4 regions of the Geobacillus sp. genome follow, and region 4 is predicted to be linked to each of the others. Evidence: predicted binding sites of a transcription regulator. Region 4 holds the regulator's gene; each other region holds the start of a gene.
What was found. Region 4 encodes Rex, which represses fermentation and respiration genes when NADH is low (regulators of the CRP and FNR family bind a similar motif). Its sites were predicted from a motif close to TTGTGAAATATTTCACAA; they were not measured.
Positions count from the first base shown of each region.

Region 1: a site for Rex is predicted at 2,019-2,036, ahead of ric (iron-sulfur cluster repair di-iron protein). Genes of this name have one in related genera too.
Region 2: a site for Rex is predicted at 2,877-2,894, ahead of IKE44_RS13205 (hemerythrin domain-containing protein). Genes of this name have one in related genera too.
Region 3: a site for Rex is predicted at 1,877-1,894, ahead of pflB (formate C-acetyltransferase). Genes of this name have one in related genera too.

Region 1 is NZ_JAFWFM010000144.1:1,305-6,094, reverse strand. It holds gene mobB (molybdopterin-guanine dinucleotide biosynthesis protein B) at 1-429, opposite strand, end outside; gene IKE44_RS08640 (molybdopterin molybdotransferase MoeA) at 426-1,685, opposite strand; gene ric (iron-sulfur cluster repair di-iron protein) at 2,098-2,805, shown strand; gene moaA (GTP 3',8-cyclase MoaA) at 2,907-3,932, opposite strand; gene modB (molybdate ABC transporter permease subunit) at 3,987-4,649, opposite strand.
Region 2 is NZ_JAFWFM010000225.1:105-4,829, reverse strand. It holds partial or broken gene narH (nitrate reductase subunit beta) at 1-755, shown strand, start outside; gene narJ (nitrate reductase molybdenum cofactor assembly chaperone) at 810-1,385, shown strand; gene narI (respiratory nitrate reductase subunit gamma) at 1,361-2,065, shown strand; gene IKE44_RS13205 (hemerythrin domain-containing protein) at 2,284-2,811, opposite strand; partial or broken gene IKE44_RS13200 (pyruvate synthase alpha chain) at 2,929-3,024, opposite strand; gene IKE44_RS13195 (uroporphyrinogen-III synthase) at 3,196-3,990, opposite strand; gene IKE44_RS13190 (hypothetical protein) at 4,200-4,445, opposite strand; partial or broken gene IKE44_RS13185 (RNA-guided endonuclease TnpB family protein) at 4,554-4,725, opposite strand, start outside.
Region 3 is NZ_JAFWFM010000029.1:3,519-8,308, forward strand. It holds gene IKE44_RS01820 (DNA topoisomerase III) at 1-1,707, shown strand, start outside; gene pflB (formate C-acetyltransferase) at 1,996-4,245, shown strand; gene pflA (pyruvate formate-lyase-activating protein) at 4,304-4,790, shown strand, end outside.
Region 4 is NZ_JAFWFM010000097.1:3,068-7,857, forward strand. It holds gene IKE44_RS06190 (ABC-F family ATP-binding cassette domain-containing protein) at 620-2,551, opposite strand; gene moaC (cyclic pyranopterin monophosphate synthase MoaC) at 2,647-3,135, shown strand; gene IKE44_RS06200 (redox-sensing transcriptional repressor Rex) at 3,151-3,792, shown strand; gene tatA (twin-arginine translocase TatA/TatE family subunit) at 3,810-3,962, shown strand; gene tatC (twin-arginine translocase subunit TatC) at 3,983-4,732, shown strand.

The DNA.
Region 1 (4,790 bases), on a different contig from region 4:
ATGCACTAGCGGCCCTTCGAGTGGCTCCCAGGCGATGACGGCGCGGATGTCGGCGAGGTGCTGGAGCGACGCCCAATCTTTCGCGGAGCGCACAAGCACGACTTTTGGATACCGATCTTGTTTGTAGCCTTCAACCAACACGAGATCGAGCCGAAGCGGCGCATAAAGCGCCAACACATCATCCAACCGCCATAGCGGACGGCGGAGATGTAGCTGCAACAGCCCGTCCCCTTCCACCGCCGTTGCCACCGCCCCGGCCCGCTCATGGCGGACGGAATCGACACCTTCCGGCCGCGCGGGCTCGCCGCCATGGCCGTGATGCTTCACCGTCCCGACGCGCCATCCTTCCCGGACCGCGGCCGCCACCCATTTTTCCATCAACGTCGTCTTGCCGCTATGTTTATAGCCGACGACTTGCCAGACGTTCATTCGCTTGACCCCTCATCGTCATCCAAAAGCCACACGTCGACCTCATCGCCAACCGCAAACCCTCTCGTTCCGCCCGGCAGCACCATCAAGGCGTTCGCAAAGGCAAGCGAGGTGACGATGTTCGACTTGTCCATGCCGACCGGCTTCACGACAAGCCGACCGTCAACCGCCTCGACCCGGCTGCGCACGAAGCGGGTGAACGGGTTCGGCTTTGGAAACTCGGCGCCAAGGGTGGCTTTCGCTTTTTTCAAATACGGCTTGGCCGAAAACAGCCGCGTGCGCACGACCGGGCGGACGAACAGCTCATACCCGACGTAGCACGCCGACGGGTTTCCGGATAGACCGAACAGCAGCTTGCCATCAATCTCGGCGACGGTCGTCACGCTCCCCGGGCGCATGGCGATTTTGTTAAACAACACGTTCGCTCCGAGCCGCTTGTAAATGGCGGGCAAATAATCGAAATCCCCGACCGAGACGCCGCCGGTCGTAATGAGCATGTCCACTTGATCGAGCGCCTGGCGCACAGCGTGAAAACACGCATCGAGGTCGTCGGCGAGCTGGCCAAAATAAATCGGCTCGGCGCCGCTTTTGAACACCTGCGCCTCGATCATGTAGGCGTTGCTGTTGCGAATTTTTCCCGGCACAAGCGGTTCCGAGACGTCAAGCAGTTCGCTGCCGGTCGCAAAAATGCCGATGCGCGGCCGTTTTGCCACTTTCACCTCCGCATAGCCGAACGTCGCCAAGAGCGCCGCCACCCCGGGATTGATGCGCGTCCCTTTTTCGATGAGCGGCTGCCCTTTTTTCGCGTCTTCCCCTTGAAACGAAATATTGTCGCCAGGGCGGAACGGGCGTTTAATGGCCATATACGTTTTTCCATCCCGCTCGTACTGTTTGGCGAGCTCCAACATGACGACCGCATCGCACCCTTGGGGAATTTGCGCTCCGGTCATCAAGCGCACCGCTTGAAACGGACCGACGGGCTGTTTCGCCACTTGTCCGGCGCCGATCGTTTCAATGACTTCAAACTCGACCGGATGGTCAAGTCCCGCTCCTTCCGAGTCGGCGGCGCGAATGGCAAATCCGTCATACGGCGAGCGGTCAAACGGCGGCACGTCATGGTCGGCGCGCAAATCTTCGGCCAAATAGCGGCCGTACGACTGGCGAAGCGGCACCGTCTCCTCTTCTCCTCTCCCAGCGTAACGCATCACCCGGGCGATGGCTTCCGCGACAGGAATCGGGGTTCGTCTTTCGACCAACGGTGTTCTCCCCTTTCTTTCCCTCATTCACTTCACTAAGCCCATTTTATCGTTTTATCACAATGATTTCCAATCTTGCAGCTGCTTAATGGTTTGGGCCAATTTTTCATCAACGACGCTGGCATCATCAATATGCTGCAAAATCATCTTTTTCTTCCTCCCAGCGGCTTGCCTTGGCCAGCAGCCACATGCTGACTCCCCCTCTTTTTTCGGCAGTTCACATCTTCTATGCAGCGCATTCACAATTTATATCGTCCATTTTATTGTACAGGAAAGAAGGGAGCCACTGTTGTGATGTTCATCACATTTCCTTGTTGTCTACTTTTTTCGTTTGTGTGAGATGTGTCACAACGTTGACGTCCAAAACAAGGTATGCTGAAGCTGTAACGATTTGGTGATGGAGGGATCCGAAATGGAACAGCGGTTTACCGAACAATCGTTGATCGGCGATATTGTCACTCAATTTCCGAAAGCAGCGGATTTGTTTAAAGCGCGGCGCATTGATTTTTGCTGCGGCGGGCAGCGCCCGTTAAAAGAAGCCATTGAAGAGCGCGGACTCGATGGCGAAGCGCTCCTTCGCGAACTGAACACCCTTTATGCGGAGGCGCAAAACAAACCGGCCGGAAACTGGAGCGAAGCGCCGCTAACCGACTTGGTCGATCATATCATCAACACGCACCACCGCTATTTGAACGAGGAACTGCCGCAGCTCAGCCCGTATGTCACGAAAGTATTGCGCGTGCACGGCATGCACCATCCGCATCTTTCCCACGTGCATAAACTGTTTCATGAGTTAAAAACAGAACTCGAGCAGCATCTCATTAAAGAGGAAACGGGAGCGTTCCCGCTCATTTTGCAATTTGCCGACAACCCATCGCCGGAAAACCAGGAGGCGGTCGAGCGGGCCGTTCGCGAACTGGTCAATGAACATGACGCAGCCGGCGATTTGATGAAAGAAATTCGTGAAATCACCAACGACTTCACCCCGCCGGAAGACGCGTGCGGCACGTACCGGCTCGTCTACAACCGACTCGCGGCGCTCGAAGACGATTTGTTTACCCACATCCATTTGGAAAACAACATCCTCTTCCCGCGCGTGTTGGCGGCGGTGAAGGCATAAGCAGACGAAGCCATTCCCCCATTTCTAAGGTAAAGGCAGGCGCATCGAGCGATAAAAAGCAGGGCTGCTTCTTTGACGAAAAGAGCAGCCCCGTTTCTTTGTTATCCCCCAATATACGACATTTCAATTTTCGGGCGCTGTTTCGCTGTCTCTGCCGTCCGTTCTTCCGAATAGCGGTCTGTCCGCTCGCTCCAAATGGCGGCGATCAGCGCCTTCAGCTCTTCTTTCCCCGCGCCGGCGCGCAGTTTGTCTTTCAACGACACTCCCTCAGAAGCAAACAAACACGTGTACAGCTTGCCATCGGCGGAAATGCGCGCCCTCGTGCAGCTTTGGCAAAACGTTTCCGTCACTGAGGCGATAAAGCCGACTTCCACCTCCGTGCCGACGTAGCGATAGCGGCTCGCCACTTCGCCGAAGTACGCTTTTTCAACCGGTTCAAGAGGGTGCATGGCGTTGATTTGTTCATACATCTCTTTTTTCGTCACGACATGGGAATAATCCCAGCCGTTCGTTGTGCCGACATCCATAAATTCAATCAAGCGGAGCGGAATGCCCAAGTCTTTAAAGTAGGCCGCCATCGGCACGATTTGCGAGTCGTTCCATCCTTTTTTGACGACCATGTTCACTTTCACGCCGAGCCCCGCCGCCAGGGCGGCTTCGATGCCTTTCAACACCGGGGCGGCGCCGACGCCAATGCCGTTCATGTTGCGGAAAATGTCATCATCCAACGCATCCAAACTGACGTTGACGCGCTTCAACCCGGCTTCTTTCAACCGCTGCGCCCATTTCACCAAATGAACGCCGTTGGTCGTCAATCCAATATCGCGCAGGCCAGGGAGCGCGGACAGCCGCTCAATGAGCGCATCGAGGTCGCGCCGAAGCAACGGCTCGCCGCCGGTCAGGCGGATTTTTTCAACGCCAAGCTCGACAAAACATTCCACTAAAAGCGCCATTTCGTCAACGGTTAACAGCTGGTCTTCCGCCAAAAAGCGAAAATTCGGCCCGAACACTTCCGCAGGCATGCAATAGACGCAGCGAAAATTGCATTGATCGATGACCGACAACCGCAAATCGCGAAGCGGGCGGGCGAGGCGGTCGATGATCTTCACCCGGTCGCGCTCTTCCATGTCGCTCCCTCCTTTCCCTTTCATGGGCCGCGTGATGTTCCAACGGCCTGCTCCTTATCGCTGCCAACGGCCTAGTTTCGCCGCACAGGACAATAAACTAAATGACAATCCAATCGTGACCGCCACCCATGCCCACGCCAACTCCATCCGCCCCGACTCCATCGCCATATAGACAGCGGTGGGGATCGTTTGCGTTTTTCCCGGAATATTCCCGGCAAACATGAGCGTCGCGCCAAACTCCCCCAGGCTGCGGGCAAACGACAGCACCGCCCCGGACAACAAGGCGTTTCTGGCCAGCGGCAGCGAAATATGCCAAAACACTTGGCGCTCATTCGCCCCATCGATGCGCGCCGCTCCTTCAACGGTTGGATCAACGGCTTCCAGACCCGCTTTGGCCGCCTGGTACATGAGCGGAAACGACACAACAACCGCCGCCATCACCGCCGCGCCGGGTGTAAACAGCACCGTTGTGTGAAACCACGTTTCCATCAACTGTCCGATCGGGCTATGCCGCCCAAACAGCACAACAAGCAAAAAACCGACAACCGACGGCGGCAGCACGAGCGGCAACATAAACACCGTCTCCACGATCGTCTTCCCACGAAACCGGCGGCGCGCCATCCACCTCGCCGCCGCTGTTCCAAGGATTGCGACGATCACGCCGGCAAGAAGCGATACGTTTATCGATAACCATACCGGTGACCAAAACTCTTCCATCGACGAGCCTCTCTCTGTTCCGTCTCCCTTTTACCATACGAAAACAAACAGTAGAATGCTGTGATGCTACTCACATTGTAACATAGAAAAAGGAAAAACCAATTTAGAAAAAAATTGTGACGCCTCGCACAAAAAAACAGT
Region 2 (4,725 bases), on a different contig from region 4:
AAAAATGCACGCTCTGCTTCCCGCGCATCGAAGCCGGCATGCCGACGATTTGTTCGGAAACGTGCGTCGGCCGCATCCGTTACATCGGTGTGATGCTGTATGACGCTGACAAAGTGAAAGAAGCGGCGAGCGTCACAGATGAGAAACAGCTGTACCACGCCCAGCTTGATATTTTCCTTGATCCAAACGATCCAGCCGTCGCCGCCGCCGCGAAAGAAGCGGGCATCCCAGACGAATGGATCGCCGCCGCACAGCGCTCGCCGATTTACAAAATGATCGTCGACTGGAAAATCGCTTTGCCGCTGCATCCGGAATACCGGACGCTGCCAATGGTATGGTACATTCCGCCGCTGAGCCCGATCATGAATACGATCGAAGGAAAAGGAAGCCAAGCGAGCGCCGATGACATCTTCCCGGCCATTGATGAAATGCGCATTCCGATCGAATATTTGGCGAATTTGCTGACGGCGGGCGATACGGCGCACATCCGCACGACATTGAAAAAAATGGCGGCCATGCGCTCATACATGCGGGCGAAACAAACGAACAAACAGCCGGACACCCGTCTCATTGAATCGCTCGGCTTAAGCCGTGAAGACATTGAAGAGATGTACCGTTTGCTCGCGATTGCCAAATACGAAGACCGCTTCGTCATTCCAGCATCGCACCGCGAAGAAGTCGCTGACCTCTACGCCGAACAAGGCAGCTGCGGGCTGGCGTTCGCCGGCGGCCCGGGCGCTTGCGGCACGCTGTAAAAGGAGAAAGAAGGCGAGCCCCGCCCCCTTCAATAATGAAATGGAGGATTTACGATGAACAGCGAACAACAACAAACGGTCTTTCTATGTGTATCGTATTTGTTGTCTTACCCGGACGAACAGTGGGCCGAATCGCTTCCTGACTGCCTAGACGCCATCCGCTCGCTTGACGATGAAACCGTCCGCGCGCCGCTTTTGGCAGTGGCCGAACAGCTCGCGGTCACCCCGGCTCGAGAGCGGATGGAGCAATATGTCGAAACATTTGATTTCGGCAAAAAAACGAATTTGTACTTGACGTATATGACAAACGGCGAGCAGCGGGAGCGCGGAATCGAACTCGTTGCCTTAAAAGCGCGCTACGAGGCGGCCGGATTCGCCGTCTCCGATCACGAGCTGCCCGACTACTTGCCGCTCATGCTTGAATGGATGGCCTATGCAGATCAAGAGCATACGACCGCCTTGCTCGCCGATTATGCCGGCCATATCCGCGAAATCGGCGACCGGCTGGCAGCGGCAGGCAGCCCGTATGCACAGTTGTTTGACGCGCTCAATCACACATTCACTCAACTCGGCGTGACGCCGCTCCCGAAAGGAGGTGCAACGGCATGGCCAGCCAATTTCTCTGGGTGATTGTTCCGTATTTAGCGCTTGTCCTATTTGTCGCCGGCCATATTTGGCGCTACCAGCGCGACCAGTTTGGCTGGACATCCAAATCAAGCGAACTGCTTGAAAAACGGCAGTTGCGCCTTGGAAGCCTTCTCTTTCACTGGGGCATTTTGTTCGTGTTTGTCGGCCACGTGATGGGCATTCTCATTCCCAAGCCGTTTTACGAGGCGCTTGGCGTGACAGAAGAGATGTACCACGCCCTCGCCTTGGCAGGCGGCATTCCGGCCGGCTTGGCGGCCTTCGTTGGTTTGTTGATCCTTTTTCGCCGCCGCTTGACGGTCAAGCGCGTACGGACGACAAGCAGCACCGGCGACTGGGTCGCGCTCGGATTTTTGCTTGTCGTGATCGCCAGCGGGTTGTCGTCGACGTTTCTGAACATCGATTCGCACGGGTTTGATTACCGGACGACAATCGGCCCGTGGTTTCGCGGCCTTCTTACGTTCCGTCCGAACCCAGCTTATATGGAAGCGGTGCCGCTTTGGTTTCAGATTCATATTCTCGCTGCATTCGGTTTGTTCGCCGTCTGGCCGTTCACCCGTCTCGTTCACGTATTCAGCTTCCCGCTCCGCTACTTGCAGCGCAGCTACGTCGTCTATCGAAAGCGAATGCCAAAACAAGCAGAGCCGGTCAACCGCGCCAAGTAAGCGAGCGGCGGGCGTCACATCAGGAACCCTAAACTGAACAGGCGGAGGGGGCAACCGATTGCCTAACAGCCGGCCTGTCAACTTTAACGGCGGCGGGAACGAAACAACGTGCGCTTCCGCATACCCTAACGATCATGCATAACAACCGGCCAACAAATGAACCAATAATAAAAAACAGGATGCCCGTCGTTTGGGGCATCCTGTTTTCCATTTGTTACTTAGTTAATGCGCGCAAACAGCTCCTCTTTCTCCGCATCGGACAACAACCGCTCGGCCATCGGGAAGAGCACGTTCTCCTCTTTCATGAAGTGCTCATCCAAAATATGATACGCCTCAATCACCGCGCCGGCAAGCGTCAACGCCTGCCTGCTGTCGATGTTCTCCGGCAGCTGGGCGGTCTTTTCTAAAAACATGGAAAGTCGCGTTTTCGCCTGTTCGTGTTCGTATTCCATAACGGCGATAGGGCCGGTCGTCCGCCCGATGTACCGAGCCATCATTGGGAACAATACGCCTTCTTCCCGCTCCGAATGCGGATCTAGGGCGGCGACGAACGATTCAACTTTTTCTCTCAAATCAGCGAGCGGCTCACGCCAGTTGCGGTCATTTTCCCCGCGACCGATCGCCTCCGCTGCGGCAAGCAGCTGCTCCATTTGGGCGCGCAGCGGGCCGTGTTCTTGTTTTAATTGCGCCAGACCAGCGCATAATTTCACCCCTTCAGGGCCGCCCATATGGCAAAATGAATGCATCATCAATTCCTCCTTTTTATGACCCGTCCGTTGTTTCCATTATACTGTGTGCAGCATCTCCATCGTTGTGAGTCATATCACACCGCCGACAGACAAGCGCAAAAAAAACAGCGCGCTCGCCCCCATGAGCGACGCGCCGTAGCAAATCCCCGCCGAACCGTGCTCGCCATCTGCTGGAATGAGCTTCGTTTCATGCTCGCCCCGCCATTTCATATGAAAAATACATACCCAGTTTTATTATAAGCGGAAAATGTTCGAAAAACTGTGACAAAAAATAAACAGTTTAGCATTTTTGATGAAACACATAATATAAAACATTTAACAAAAAGATGGTCTCTTATATAGCAGGTTGGACAATTGATATAAAACAACCCTCAACAGGGCTTATTGTTGAAAATAACGGGCAAGCGTCACAATCATCGCTCCCATCCGCTCATGTTCCGGGGCGATGACGCGATCGACTCCCTCTTCTTCCAATGCTTCTTTTGTCACTTTGCCAACGGCGCAGGCCACGACATCGGTGCGAAACGCGTCAAAGAGCGGTGCGATCTCTTTTTTCTCGCGGGCGAACGAAAAGAAAAAGCGGACTTGCATCGCCGATGTAAAACAGACGGCATCGACTTCGCGCCCGACGATTTCTTTATACAATGTCGCCAGTGTCTCCTCATCCGGAGCGATATGCCGGTATGGCAACAATTCCGTATACAAAGCGCCTTGTTCAAGAAAAAACTGCTTCAAGGCTGGCGCGGTATCGCCGTACAGCTGTACAACAACGTTTTTTTCCGCAAAGTCGTGCCCATAAAGAGCAGCAATCAACCCTTTCGTCGTCCCGTCCTCGCTTGCGGCCACCGGGGTGACGCCGATTTGTTTCAACGCCGTCACCGTTTTATAGCCGCGGGCAGCCACGTTCGCTTCCTTGATCGTTCGATGCCATTGAGCAGCCATTCCCTCCCGGTCGGCCGCTTCCAACAGCGCCTCAAAGCCGATTCCCGTCGTAAATACGATCCAGTCCGGCCGCATGGCGATGACGGTTCGCATTTCCTCTCCCAGTTCGCTTCCCTTTGAAAAGACGGTCCCTTGCGCCGGACGAATGATGGCCGTTCCTCCTTGCTTTTCAATAAGCGTTGTCATTTCGTCCAGTTTGCGTGACGCGCATAAGGCAATCCGTTTGCCATGCATGTCCCTTCCCCCTTATGGTCAGTCGTTCGTCCTTTCCATTCTAAAAGATGGTCTTTGCCTATGCAACAAAAACCATTCCGCTCCCTGGCACATCGCAACGCGAATGCCGCCTTCCTTGGGTATAGAGCCCAGCGCAACAGAACAGACCGCAGGCAGAAACAGCCGACCACCATCAAAAAAACACGCGTCCAAAGACGCGTGCCCTCCGTTCAACGAGTATGTACCATGGCCTCTTCTCCCCGACGGTCAAAGGAACCGATGATGCGCTTCGGCTCGACGGAAATGAGCCGGTCCAACGGAATGTTCATTAGACGCATTTGCCGGTTGTAAACAAACAGTTTGCGCGTGTCCTGATACAGCTTGACCGGCAGCACGACCGCTTCCCCTTGATAGGTTTTTACACGCACCGGCTGCTTCTCGGCAATCCACGCCGACAGCTGTTCATACCATTCCATTCTGATTGTTCCCCCTTCTCATCCGATCCTACTTATGATTGTGAACTACCCCCACTTAATTTTCTAGCGAAAATTTGAAGTGGGGCCTTCCAAAGAAGTTTGACTGCTTCAAGCAATCCTTATTCTTTGAGGCGTGTCCACTTCGCCGCTAGAGCATAAGACACTCAGGTCTACAGCTTTACTTTTCTTTAAGATGTTTAATGCGCCATTGACATCAGCATTAATTAGTTTGCCAGACTTTGTTCGATATAAGCCGCGCTTAATACGTTTGCCGCTGAAC
Region 3 (4,790 bases), on a different contig from region 4:
CTGCTTGATGAACGGACGACGCGCCCGCTCTATGAGGAAGCGTACGCCCGCGCCTGCGCGGATTGGCTCGTCGGCATGAACGCCTCGCGCGTGTACAGCCTCTTGCTGAAGGAGCGCGGGATGAACGATGTGTTTTCCGTCGGGCGCGTGCAGACGCCGACATTGGCGCTGATCGTCCGGCGTGAGCGGGAAATTGAGCAGTTCCGCCCTGAACCGTTTTGGGAAGTCGTCGCCTCGTTTGTCATTGGCGACAAGCGTTATGAAGGAAAATGGACGGATAAAAACGGCCAAACGCGTCTTGGGGACGAGGAGATGGCGAAAAAGATCGCTGCCTTTTGCCAAGGAAAACGGGCGGAAGTCGCCGACGTCCACACAGAGCGGAAAACGTATCAGCCGCCGCTGTTGTTCAACTTATCGACGCTGCAAGCGACAGCGAACAAGTTGTACCGCTTCTCGCCGAAAAAGACGCTTGATGTGCTGCAATCGCTCTACCAAAAAGGGATCGTTTCGTATCCTCGTTCCGATTCGATGCATGTGACGAAAGGGGAAGCGGAAACGTTTCCCGCCATTTTGCAAAAGCTGTCCTCGTTTCCGGCGTACGCTTCGTATTTTCCGCTGCCGCAGCCGTCGATTTTACAGAATAAACGTTATGTAAACGAGAAAAAGGTGACGGACCATTACGCCATTATCCCGACCGAGCAAGTGGTGGATCCCGAGAAGCTGTCAGCCGACGAACGGAAGGTGTACGATTTGGTCGTCCGCCGCCTAATTGCCGCCCACCATCAGGCGGCGGTCATCGATTATACGACCGTCACAACGCTCGTTGACGGCCGGGCCCGCTTTGTTTCGAAAGGAAGACAAGTCGTCGAGGAAGGATGGCGCGCCGTCATCCGTCCGCATGAGGAGGAGAAAGATGCTGCGCTGCCTCTCCTTGAGCGAGGGGAGGCGGGGGAAGCGGCCGCTGTCAAGGTGAAAGAAGGGAAGACCGAGCCGCCGAAACGGTATACAGAAGGCGAACTCATCACCTTGATGAAAACGGCGGGAAAATTTTTGGACGATGAGGAACTGGAAAAAGTGCTCGCCAAAACGGAAGGGCTCGGCACGGAAGCAACAAGGGCGGCGATCATTACCATGCTGAAAGAGCGGAAGTATATTGAAGTGAAAAACAACCTCGTATATGCGACCGACAAGGCGAAAGTATTGATCGAGGCGCTCGGCGGCACGATTCTCGCCTCGCCGGAAATGACGGCGAAATGGGAGCAGCGCTTAAGCGAAATCGGCGAAGGGAGCGCCTCTCCCGCTGCCTTTATGGAACAGGTGAAAAAGTTGGCGCAAAAAGTGGTCGCTGACGCCATCGCCACTGCGCCGAATTGGAATTTCAGAGGGGTTGACACCGCCTCGATCCAACGGACAAGGAAGAAAAAAACGATGGGCGAGAAGCTTGGACCGTGCCCGCTTTGCGGCGGGACCGTCGTCGACAAAGGAACGTTGTACGGCTGCGACCAGTACGCGAAAACAAAATGCCCGTTTACGATCTCCAAACGCATTCTCGGCAAATCGATTTCGGCGGCCAATGTGAAAAAACTGCTGGCGCAAGGGAAAACGAATGTCATCAAAGGGTTTAAAAAAGGCGAAAAAACGTTTGACGCCATCCTTGTCTGGGATGAAAACGAGAAGAAATTATCGTTTCAGTTTCCGAAGCGGTGACAAGGGCGGGGGAGGAAAGGATGGAGCGCTTGGCAAAAAGGCGGACCGATGGCGGACCGCCGATCTGACCTCCCGATTTATAACAAGGGATGGAGATTTTTTATTTTTACATCCTTCTTCATGTTCATTGGTTGTCATTTCTTCTTTTTTCACTGTCTTTAAATTAAAATTGTTCAACATTTCACAAACTATTCAATAATAGATGATTCTAAGCATCCAAAAATATAGTATCATAGAGATGAGATCTGTTATATATGATTGTTCTGAACAATTGGGAGGGGATCTGTTATGAAACAAGCTGTTGCTGTATTAGACCCGTGGCGAAATTTTAAAGGGTCTAAATGGAAAAAGTCCATTGACGTCCGTGACTTTATTTTAAAAAACGTAACCGTTTACTATGGGGATGAATCGTTTTTAGAAGGACCGACCGAAGCAACGAAAAAACTTTGGGAACAAGTGATGGAATTGTCGAAGCAAGAACGCGAAAAAGGCGGCGTTCTTGATATGGACACATCCATTGTTTCCACCATCACTTCCCACAGACCAGGTTATTTAAACAAAGACTTGGAAAAAATCGTTGGCTTTCAAACGGATAAACCGTTTAAGCGCGCATTAATGCCGTTCGGCGGCATCCGCATGGCGCAGCAATCATGTGAAGCATACGGCTACAAAATAAGCGACGAAGTGAAAAAAATCTTTACGGAATACCGAAAAACGCATAACCAAGGTGTATTTGACGTTTACACCGAAGAAATGAGATTAGCGCGCAAAGCAGGAATCATCACCGGTCTTCCAGACGCGTACGGACGCGGCCGCATTATTGGCGACTATCGCCGTGTAGCATTATACGGTGTCGATCGTCTGATTGAAGAAAAACAAAAGGATTTGAAAAACACCGGCGCAAGAACGATGACGGAAGACATTATCCGCCTTCGCGAGGAAATTGCTGAACAAATTCGCGCGTTAAACGAATTGAAACAAATGGCATTAAGCTACGGTTACGACATTTCCAAACCAGCGCGAAACGCGCATGAAGCATTCCAATGGCTCTATTTCGCTTATCTCGCCGCCATTAAAGAACAAAACGGCGCAGCGATGAGCTTAGGGCGCGTTTCCACCTTCTTAGATATTTATATCGAACGCGACCTACAAGAAGGTACACTAACAGAAAAAGAAGCGCAAGAGCTTGTCGACCATTTTGTGATGAAATTGCGCCTTGTCAAATTCGCAAGAACGCCGGAATATAACGAACTATTTAGCGGCGACCCGACATGGGTAACAGAATCAATTGGCGGAGTCGCTATCGACGGTCGTCCGTTAGTAACGAAAAACTCGTTCCGTTTCCTTCATACGTTAGATAACTTAGGACCTGCGCCAGAACCAAACTTAACCGTACTTTGGTCGAAACAATTACCGGAAGCGTTCAAAGAATATTGCGCGAAAATGTCGATTAAAACAAGCTCGATTCAATATGAAAACGACGACTTAATGCGCGTTGAATTTGGCGATGATTACGGAATTGCCTGCTGCGTATCGGCGATGCGAATCGGTAAACAAATGCAATTTTTCGGAGCGCGCGCCAACCTCGCAAAAGCATTGTTATATGCGATTAACGGCGGCGTCGATGAAAAATTAAAAATTCAAGTTGGTCCTGAATTTGCGCCAATTACATCCGAATATTTAGATTATGGCGAAGTAATGCGTAAATTCGATCAAGTGCTTGAATGGCTTGCCGAACTTTATATTAATACACTCAATGTCATCCATTACATGCACGACAAATATTGTTACGAACGCATTGAAATGGCGCTTCATGATACCCACGTTTTGCGCACAATGGCAACTGGTATTGCCGGGCTATCGGTTGTCGCCGATTCGTTAAGCGCGATCAAATATGCAAAAGTAAAACCGATTCGCGATGAAAACGGCATTGCTGTTGATTTTGAAATTGAAGGCGACTTCCCGAAATACGGAAATAACGATGATCGCGTCGACCAAATTGCGGTTGATTTAGTCGAACGCTTTATGACGAAATTGAAAAAACATAAAACGTATCGCGATTCAAAACATACGTTATCGATTTTAACGATTACATCAAACGTCGTATACGGTAAAAAGACAAGCAATACACCAGATGGCCGCCGCGCTGGCGAACCGTTTGCTCCAGGAGCGAACCCGCTACACGGCCGCGACATGAAAGGTGCGCTCGCTTCGTTAAGCTCTGTGGCAAAATTGCCGTATGAACACGCCCTAGACGGTATTTCAAACACGTTCTCGATCGTTCCGAAAGCGTTAGGAAAAGACGAGGAAACACGTATTCACAATCTTGTCGCTATTTTAGACGGTTACATGGAAAAAGGCGGGCATCATCTCAACATTAACGTGTTGAATCGCGAAACATTATTAGACGCGATGGAACATCCAGAAAAATATCCGCAATTAACGATTCGCGTCTCTGGATATGCCGTCAACTTCATTAAACTAACTCGTGAACAACAAATTGACGTCATTAACCGCACGTTCCATGAAACAATGTAATCTCTCCCCCCTCCTTCTTGTGAGGGGGTATATTTCTCTTAGGAAGGAGAACATGCGTATGAAAGGATTTATTCACTCCATCGAATCATGCGGTACCGTCGATGGCCCGGGCCTTCGTTATGTCATCTTTACACAAGGATGTGTATTGCGCTGCCAATATTGCCATAACGCCGATACATGGGAAATCGGAAAAGGAAAAGAAATGACCGTAGAAGAAATTATCGATGACGTGAAAACGTACTTGCCGTTTATCAACGCTTCCGGCGGCGGGATTACCGTCAGCGGCGGAGAACCTTTGCTACAAATCGACTTTTTAATTGAGCTATTTAAAGCATGCAAAAAACTCGGCATTCATACAGCAATCGATTCGTCAGGGGGATGCTACACGACAGAAGCATCGTTCCAGCAAAAATTAAACGAATTGCTTTCCTATACGGATTTAATTTTGCTTGATTTAAAACATATCGATGAAAAAAAACATCGGAAACTGACAGGAAAAACAAATAAACACATTTTACAATTTGCTCGGTTTTTATCCGAAAAAA
Region 4 (4,790 bases):
GCGAAATGCCGTTGATTTGCTCGTGACAGCAGTTTGTCACCGGCCTTCTAGGAGGTTGGGGATTTCATAGAGCGGATCGCTTAGGGCAGGTGGTCTGCTCTTTTTTGTTTGGCAAGCGGAACGGCCGTCGGGTGGGGACTTGTTGTGCATATTTTTATCCATAGGTTGTGGACAATGTGGAAAAGTAAAAAAACATGATAACGGCGAGGAGTGCAATACACAATCATTTTTTCATATGAGGAAAGGGATTGGTTGTGGATAATGTGGAAAAGTCGGTGAATAACTTCTGTTTTGCACAGAAAAGTGTGGATTTCTTTGTGTATAATGTGATTAACACAAAAACGGGGCTGACCTAAAAGGTCGCCTGCCTTCAAGATAGGCGCACGTCTAGTGCGGCAGAAACAGCAAGCATATATATGCAACGAAAGAGGGTGTTCCAATCCTTTGGGGACACCCTCTTGTCAGTCATCGTCCTTCACCTAAGAAGCAGCTTTCATGAACAAGGCAAAAGGCTGCTAAATGAGTTTGGCCTGTGATCGGCCTGGCGCGGTGATGCGCACGAGCAGTGCACATGAAGCCGCTAGATGCCCGTGTTGGCGTTCCCTGGCAGCGGATTGGCTCAAAACGAGGCGTAGAGCTGTTCCCACTCGGCCAATAACGTTTCAAGCTGCTGTTTCCGCTTTTCGTTTTCTTGCGTGAGCTGCTGCACGGTTTCATAATCGCCGTATACAGACGGGTCGCACAGCTGCTGCTCGGTTTCAGCGATTTGTGCTTCCAGTGCGGCGATCTCGGCTTCGATCTCTTCCAGACGGCGCTGCCGTTGGCGCTGTCGTCTTTTTTCCTCTTTTTCTTGCTCGTATGTGGATTTGGCTGTTTCGCCGCTGTCCGGTGATGCGGGCGGGTGGGAGTCCAGGCGCGCCAATTCGCGCATTTCTTCTTTTTTCGCCACGTAATAGTCATAGTCTCCTAAATATTCGACAAGCCCATCGCCCGAGAGTTCAAACAGCTTTGTCGCGATGCGATTAATGAAATAGCGGTCGTGGGAGACGAACAAGATCGTTCCCGGATAGTCGACAAGCGCCTGCTCGAGCATCTCTTTGCTGTCAAGGTCGAGATGGTTGGTCGGTTCATCCAACAAGAGAACGTTGGCTTTTTGCAGCATGAGTTTGGCGAGCGCCAGGCGTGCTTTCTCTCCGCCGCTTAAGGCGGAAACCGGTTTTAAGACGTCGTCGCCGGAAAACAAAAAGTTGCCGAGCACGGTGCGAATTTCTTTTTCGGTTTTGTCCGGGTAGGCGTCCCACAACTCGTCGAGCACTCGTTTGTTTGTCGACAGTTCCGCCTGGTTTTGGTCGTAATAGCCGATTTTCACATTTGCACCGTACCGGAGCTTTCCGGATTGGACTGGGAGCTTTCCGGCGATCGTCTTCAACAATGTCGACTTGCCGATGCCGTTTGGTCCGACCAAGGCGACACTCTCCCCCCGTGTTATGCGAAAGCTGATTTGGCGGATGACCGGTGCGCCTTCGCGATAGCCGGCGGTCAATTGCTCTGCGGTGAGCACCTCATGGCCGCTCGGCCGCTCAATCGCAAAAGAAAAAGAAGCTGATTTTTCATCTCCGGCCGGGCGTTCAAGCCGCTCCATTTTTTCGAGCTGCTTTCGCCGGCTTTGCGCCCGTTTCGTTGTCGAGGCGCGGGCGATGTTGCGCCGGATGAAGTCTTCGAGGCGGGCGATTTCCTCCTGTTGCTTTTCGTATCGTTTTAGCTCTTGTTCGTATTGCTCGGCCCGAAGCTCCAAATAGCGGCTGTAATTGCCGCTATACCGCTTAAGCGTCGCGTTGGACAGCTCGTACACTTCGGTGACGACTTTGTCCAAAAAGTAGCGGTCATGGGAAACGAGCAGAACGGCGCCGGGGTATGCCTGTAAATATTGCTCGAGCCATGTGAGCGTATCGAGGTCCAAATGGTTCGTCGGCTCGTCTAAAATAAGCAAGTCCGGCTTGGCCAACAGCAGTTTTCCAAGGGCGAGCCGCGTCCGCTGTCCGCCGCTTAGCGAGGAAACGGGCGTTGTTTGGTAATCGTATGACGAAAATTGCAGCCCGTGCAAAACAGAGCGGATGTCGGCTTCATACTGATAGCCCCCTTGTTCTTTGTATTGCTCTTGCAAGTTGTCATACGCTTGAAGCGTTTTTTCGTAGCGGGACGGATCGGCGAGCAGATCCGGGTCGCCAAGCTGGGCGCCGAGCTCTGCTAGCTGCGCTTCGATCGCCCGGAGCGGCGCGAATACGTCCAGCATCTCGTCCCAAATGGAGCGTGACGAGTCGAGCCCGCTGTTTTGCGCCAAATAGCCGATTTTGATATGGCTTGGCTTGATGATTTCACCGCTGTCGGAAGAAAGTTCGCCGGCGATGATCTTCAGCAGCGTCGATTTGCCTGCGCCGTTGCGGCCGACAAGAGCAATGCGGGCGCGGGACTGTATTTCTAGTTTTATATTCGATAAAATAAGGTCAGCGCCAAAATATTTCGTGATTCCATTCACTTGCAAAATGATCATGTCCGTCACCTCGCGAATAGTTTAACGTAAGTCGCGAAAACGGTCAAAGACAGATAACGAAAAATGGTGTATAGTGATAAATGGAGGAGATTGTCTTGTCATCGTTTACGCATTTCAATGAACAAGGCCGGGCGAAAATGGTCGACATTACGAACAAGGAAGATACGATCAGGATAGCGGTGGCGAGAACGAGCGTCACCGTCAATGAAGAGATTTACGAAAAGATGACGAACAATGCCATTGAGAAAGGTGATGTGCTGGCGGTAGCCCAGGTGGCCGGGGTCATGGCGGCGAAAAAAACGGCCGATCTTATTCCGATGTGCCATCCGCTTATGTTAAAAGGCGTCGATATTGCCTTTGCTTGGGAAAAAGAGGCGGAAGCGTATAAACTTGTGATTACCGTGACGGTCAAAACGAAAGGGAGCACAGGAGTGGAGATGGAAGCGCTGACGGCGGCTTCGGTATGCGCATTGACTGTGTACGACATGTGCAAATCGCTCGATAAAGGAATGACGATCGGTCCAACGTATTTGGTCGAAAAAACGGGCGGGAAGTCCGGCCATTATCGACGGAAAACCGATTAGCTGGGGGATGAAACGATGAGCAACGAACAACCGAAAATCCCGCAGGCGACTGCCAAGCGTCTGCCGTTATACTATCGGTTTTTGGAAAATTTACATGCCTCAGGGAAGCAGCGCGTGTCCTCCGCCGAGCTGAGCGAGGCGGTGAAAGTCGATCCGGCGACAATTCGCCGCGACTTTTCGTATTTTGGCGCGCTTGGCAAAAAGGGATACGGGTATAATGTCAATTATTTGTTGTCGTTTTTCCGCCAGACGCTTGAAGAGGATGAGGTGACCGAAGTCGCCTTGTTTGGCGTCGGCAATTTAGGCACCGCCTTTTTAAACTACAACTTTTCGAAAAATAACAACACGAAAATTGTCATGGCGTTTGATGTCGATGAACGGAAGGTCGGAACGACAGTCGGCGGGGTGCCGGTCTATCATCTCGATGAGCTGGAGGAGCGGCTTCGCGGCGACATTCCGATCGCGATTTTAACCGTGCCGGCCGCCGCGGCTCAAGCGCTGACCGACCGCCTTGTCGCGCAAGGAATTAAAGGCATTTTAAACTTTACTCCGGCGCGGTTGAACGTGCCGAACCATATTCGTGTCCATCATATCGATTTAGCCATTGAGCTGCAGTCGCTCGTCTATTTTTTGAAAAACTATCCATCGCCATCGTAAAAAGGAGAGAACAACACATGAAATATTTGTTGCTCGTTCTTGTCATTTTGTTGCTGTTTGGCACGAAAAAGCTGCCGGAGTTGGGGCGGTCGTTCGGCCAGTCGCTTCGCGAGTTTAAAGACGCCACAAAAGGGCTCGCTGATGACGAAGAAACGAAAACCGACCGATGACAAGGCAGGATGGGGAAACGATGAATGACAAAGAAATGTCCGTGTATGAACACCTCGGAGAGCTGCGGAAACGGCTGATCATCGTGCTTCTCTTTTTCGTTGCGGCGCTTGTAGCCAGCTTCTTTTTTGTCGATGACGTCATTGTGTATTTGCAGCACACTGTGGAAGCGAAACAGCTGACGATGAACGCGTTCCGCCTCACCGATCCGATTAAAGTGTATTTTCAGTTTGCCTTTGTCATCGCCGCTGTACTGACTGCTCCGGTGCTGTTGTATCAAATTTGGGCGTTTGTCAGTCCGGGGCTGTATGAAAAAGAGCGGAAAGCAACGCTCAGCTACATTCCAGCATCGATCATTCTATTTTTAGCCGGGGTTGGTTTTGCGTATTTCGTCTTGTTTCCATTTGTCGTCCGGTTTATGAATCAGCTGGCGGAACGGCTCGGCATTCAACAGATGATCGGCATTAATGAATATTTTCAGTTTTTGCTGCAGCTCGTGCTGCCGTTTGGCATCGTGTTTCAGCTGCCGATTGTTGTCCTGTTTTTCACCCGCTTAGGGCTTATTACGCCGCAGCTTCTTGTTCGCATCCGCAAGTATGCGTATTTGGCGCTGCTTATTTTAGCGGCCGCCATTACGCCGCCGGATGTGTTGTCGCAAGTGATCGTCATGATTCCACTGACGCTTTTGTATGAGGGGAGCATCTGGGTTGCCAAAATCGGCTATCGAAAGGCGCAATTAGCGGCGGAGGAAGGAAGCGGCGATCCATATTGAGGGCAGCATCAAGAGGACGGTTCATACGGCGCCAGGCAAAAACCCTCCCCCAATGGGG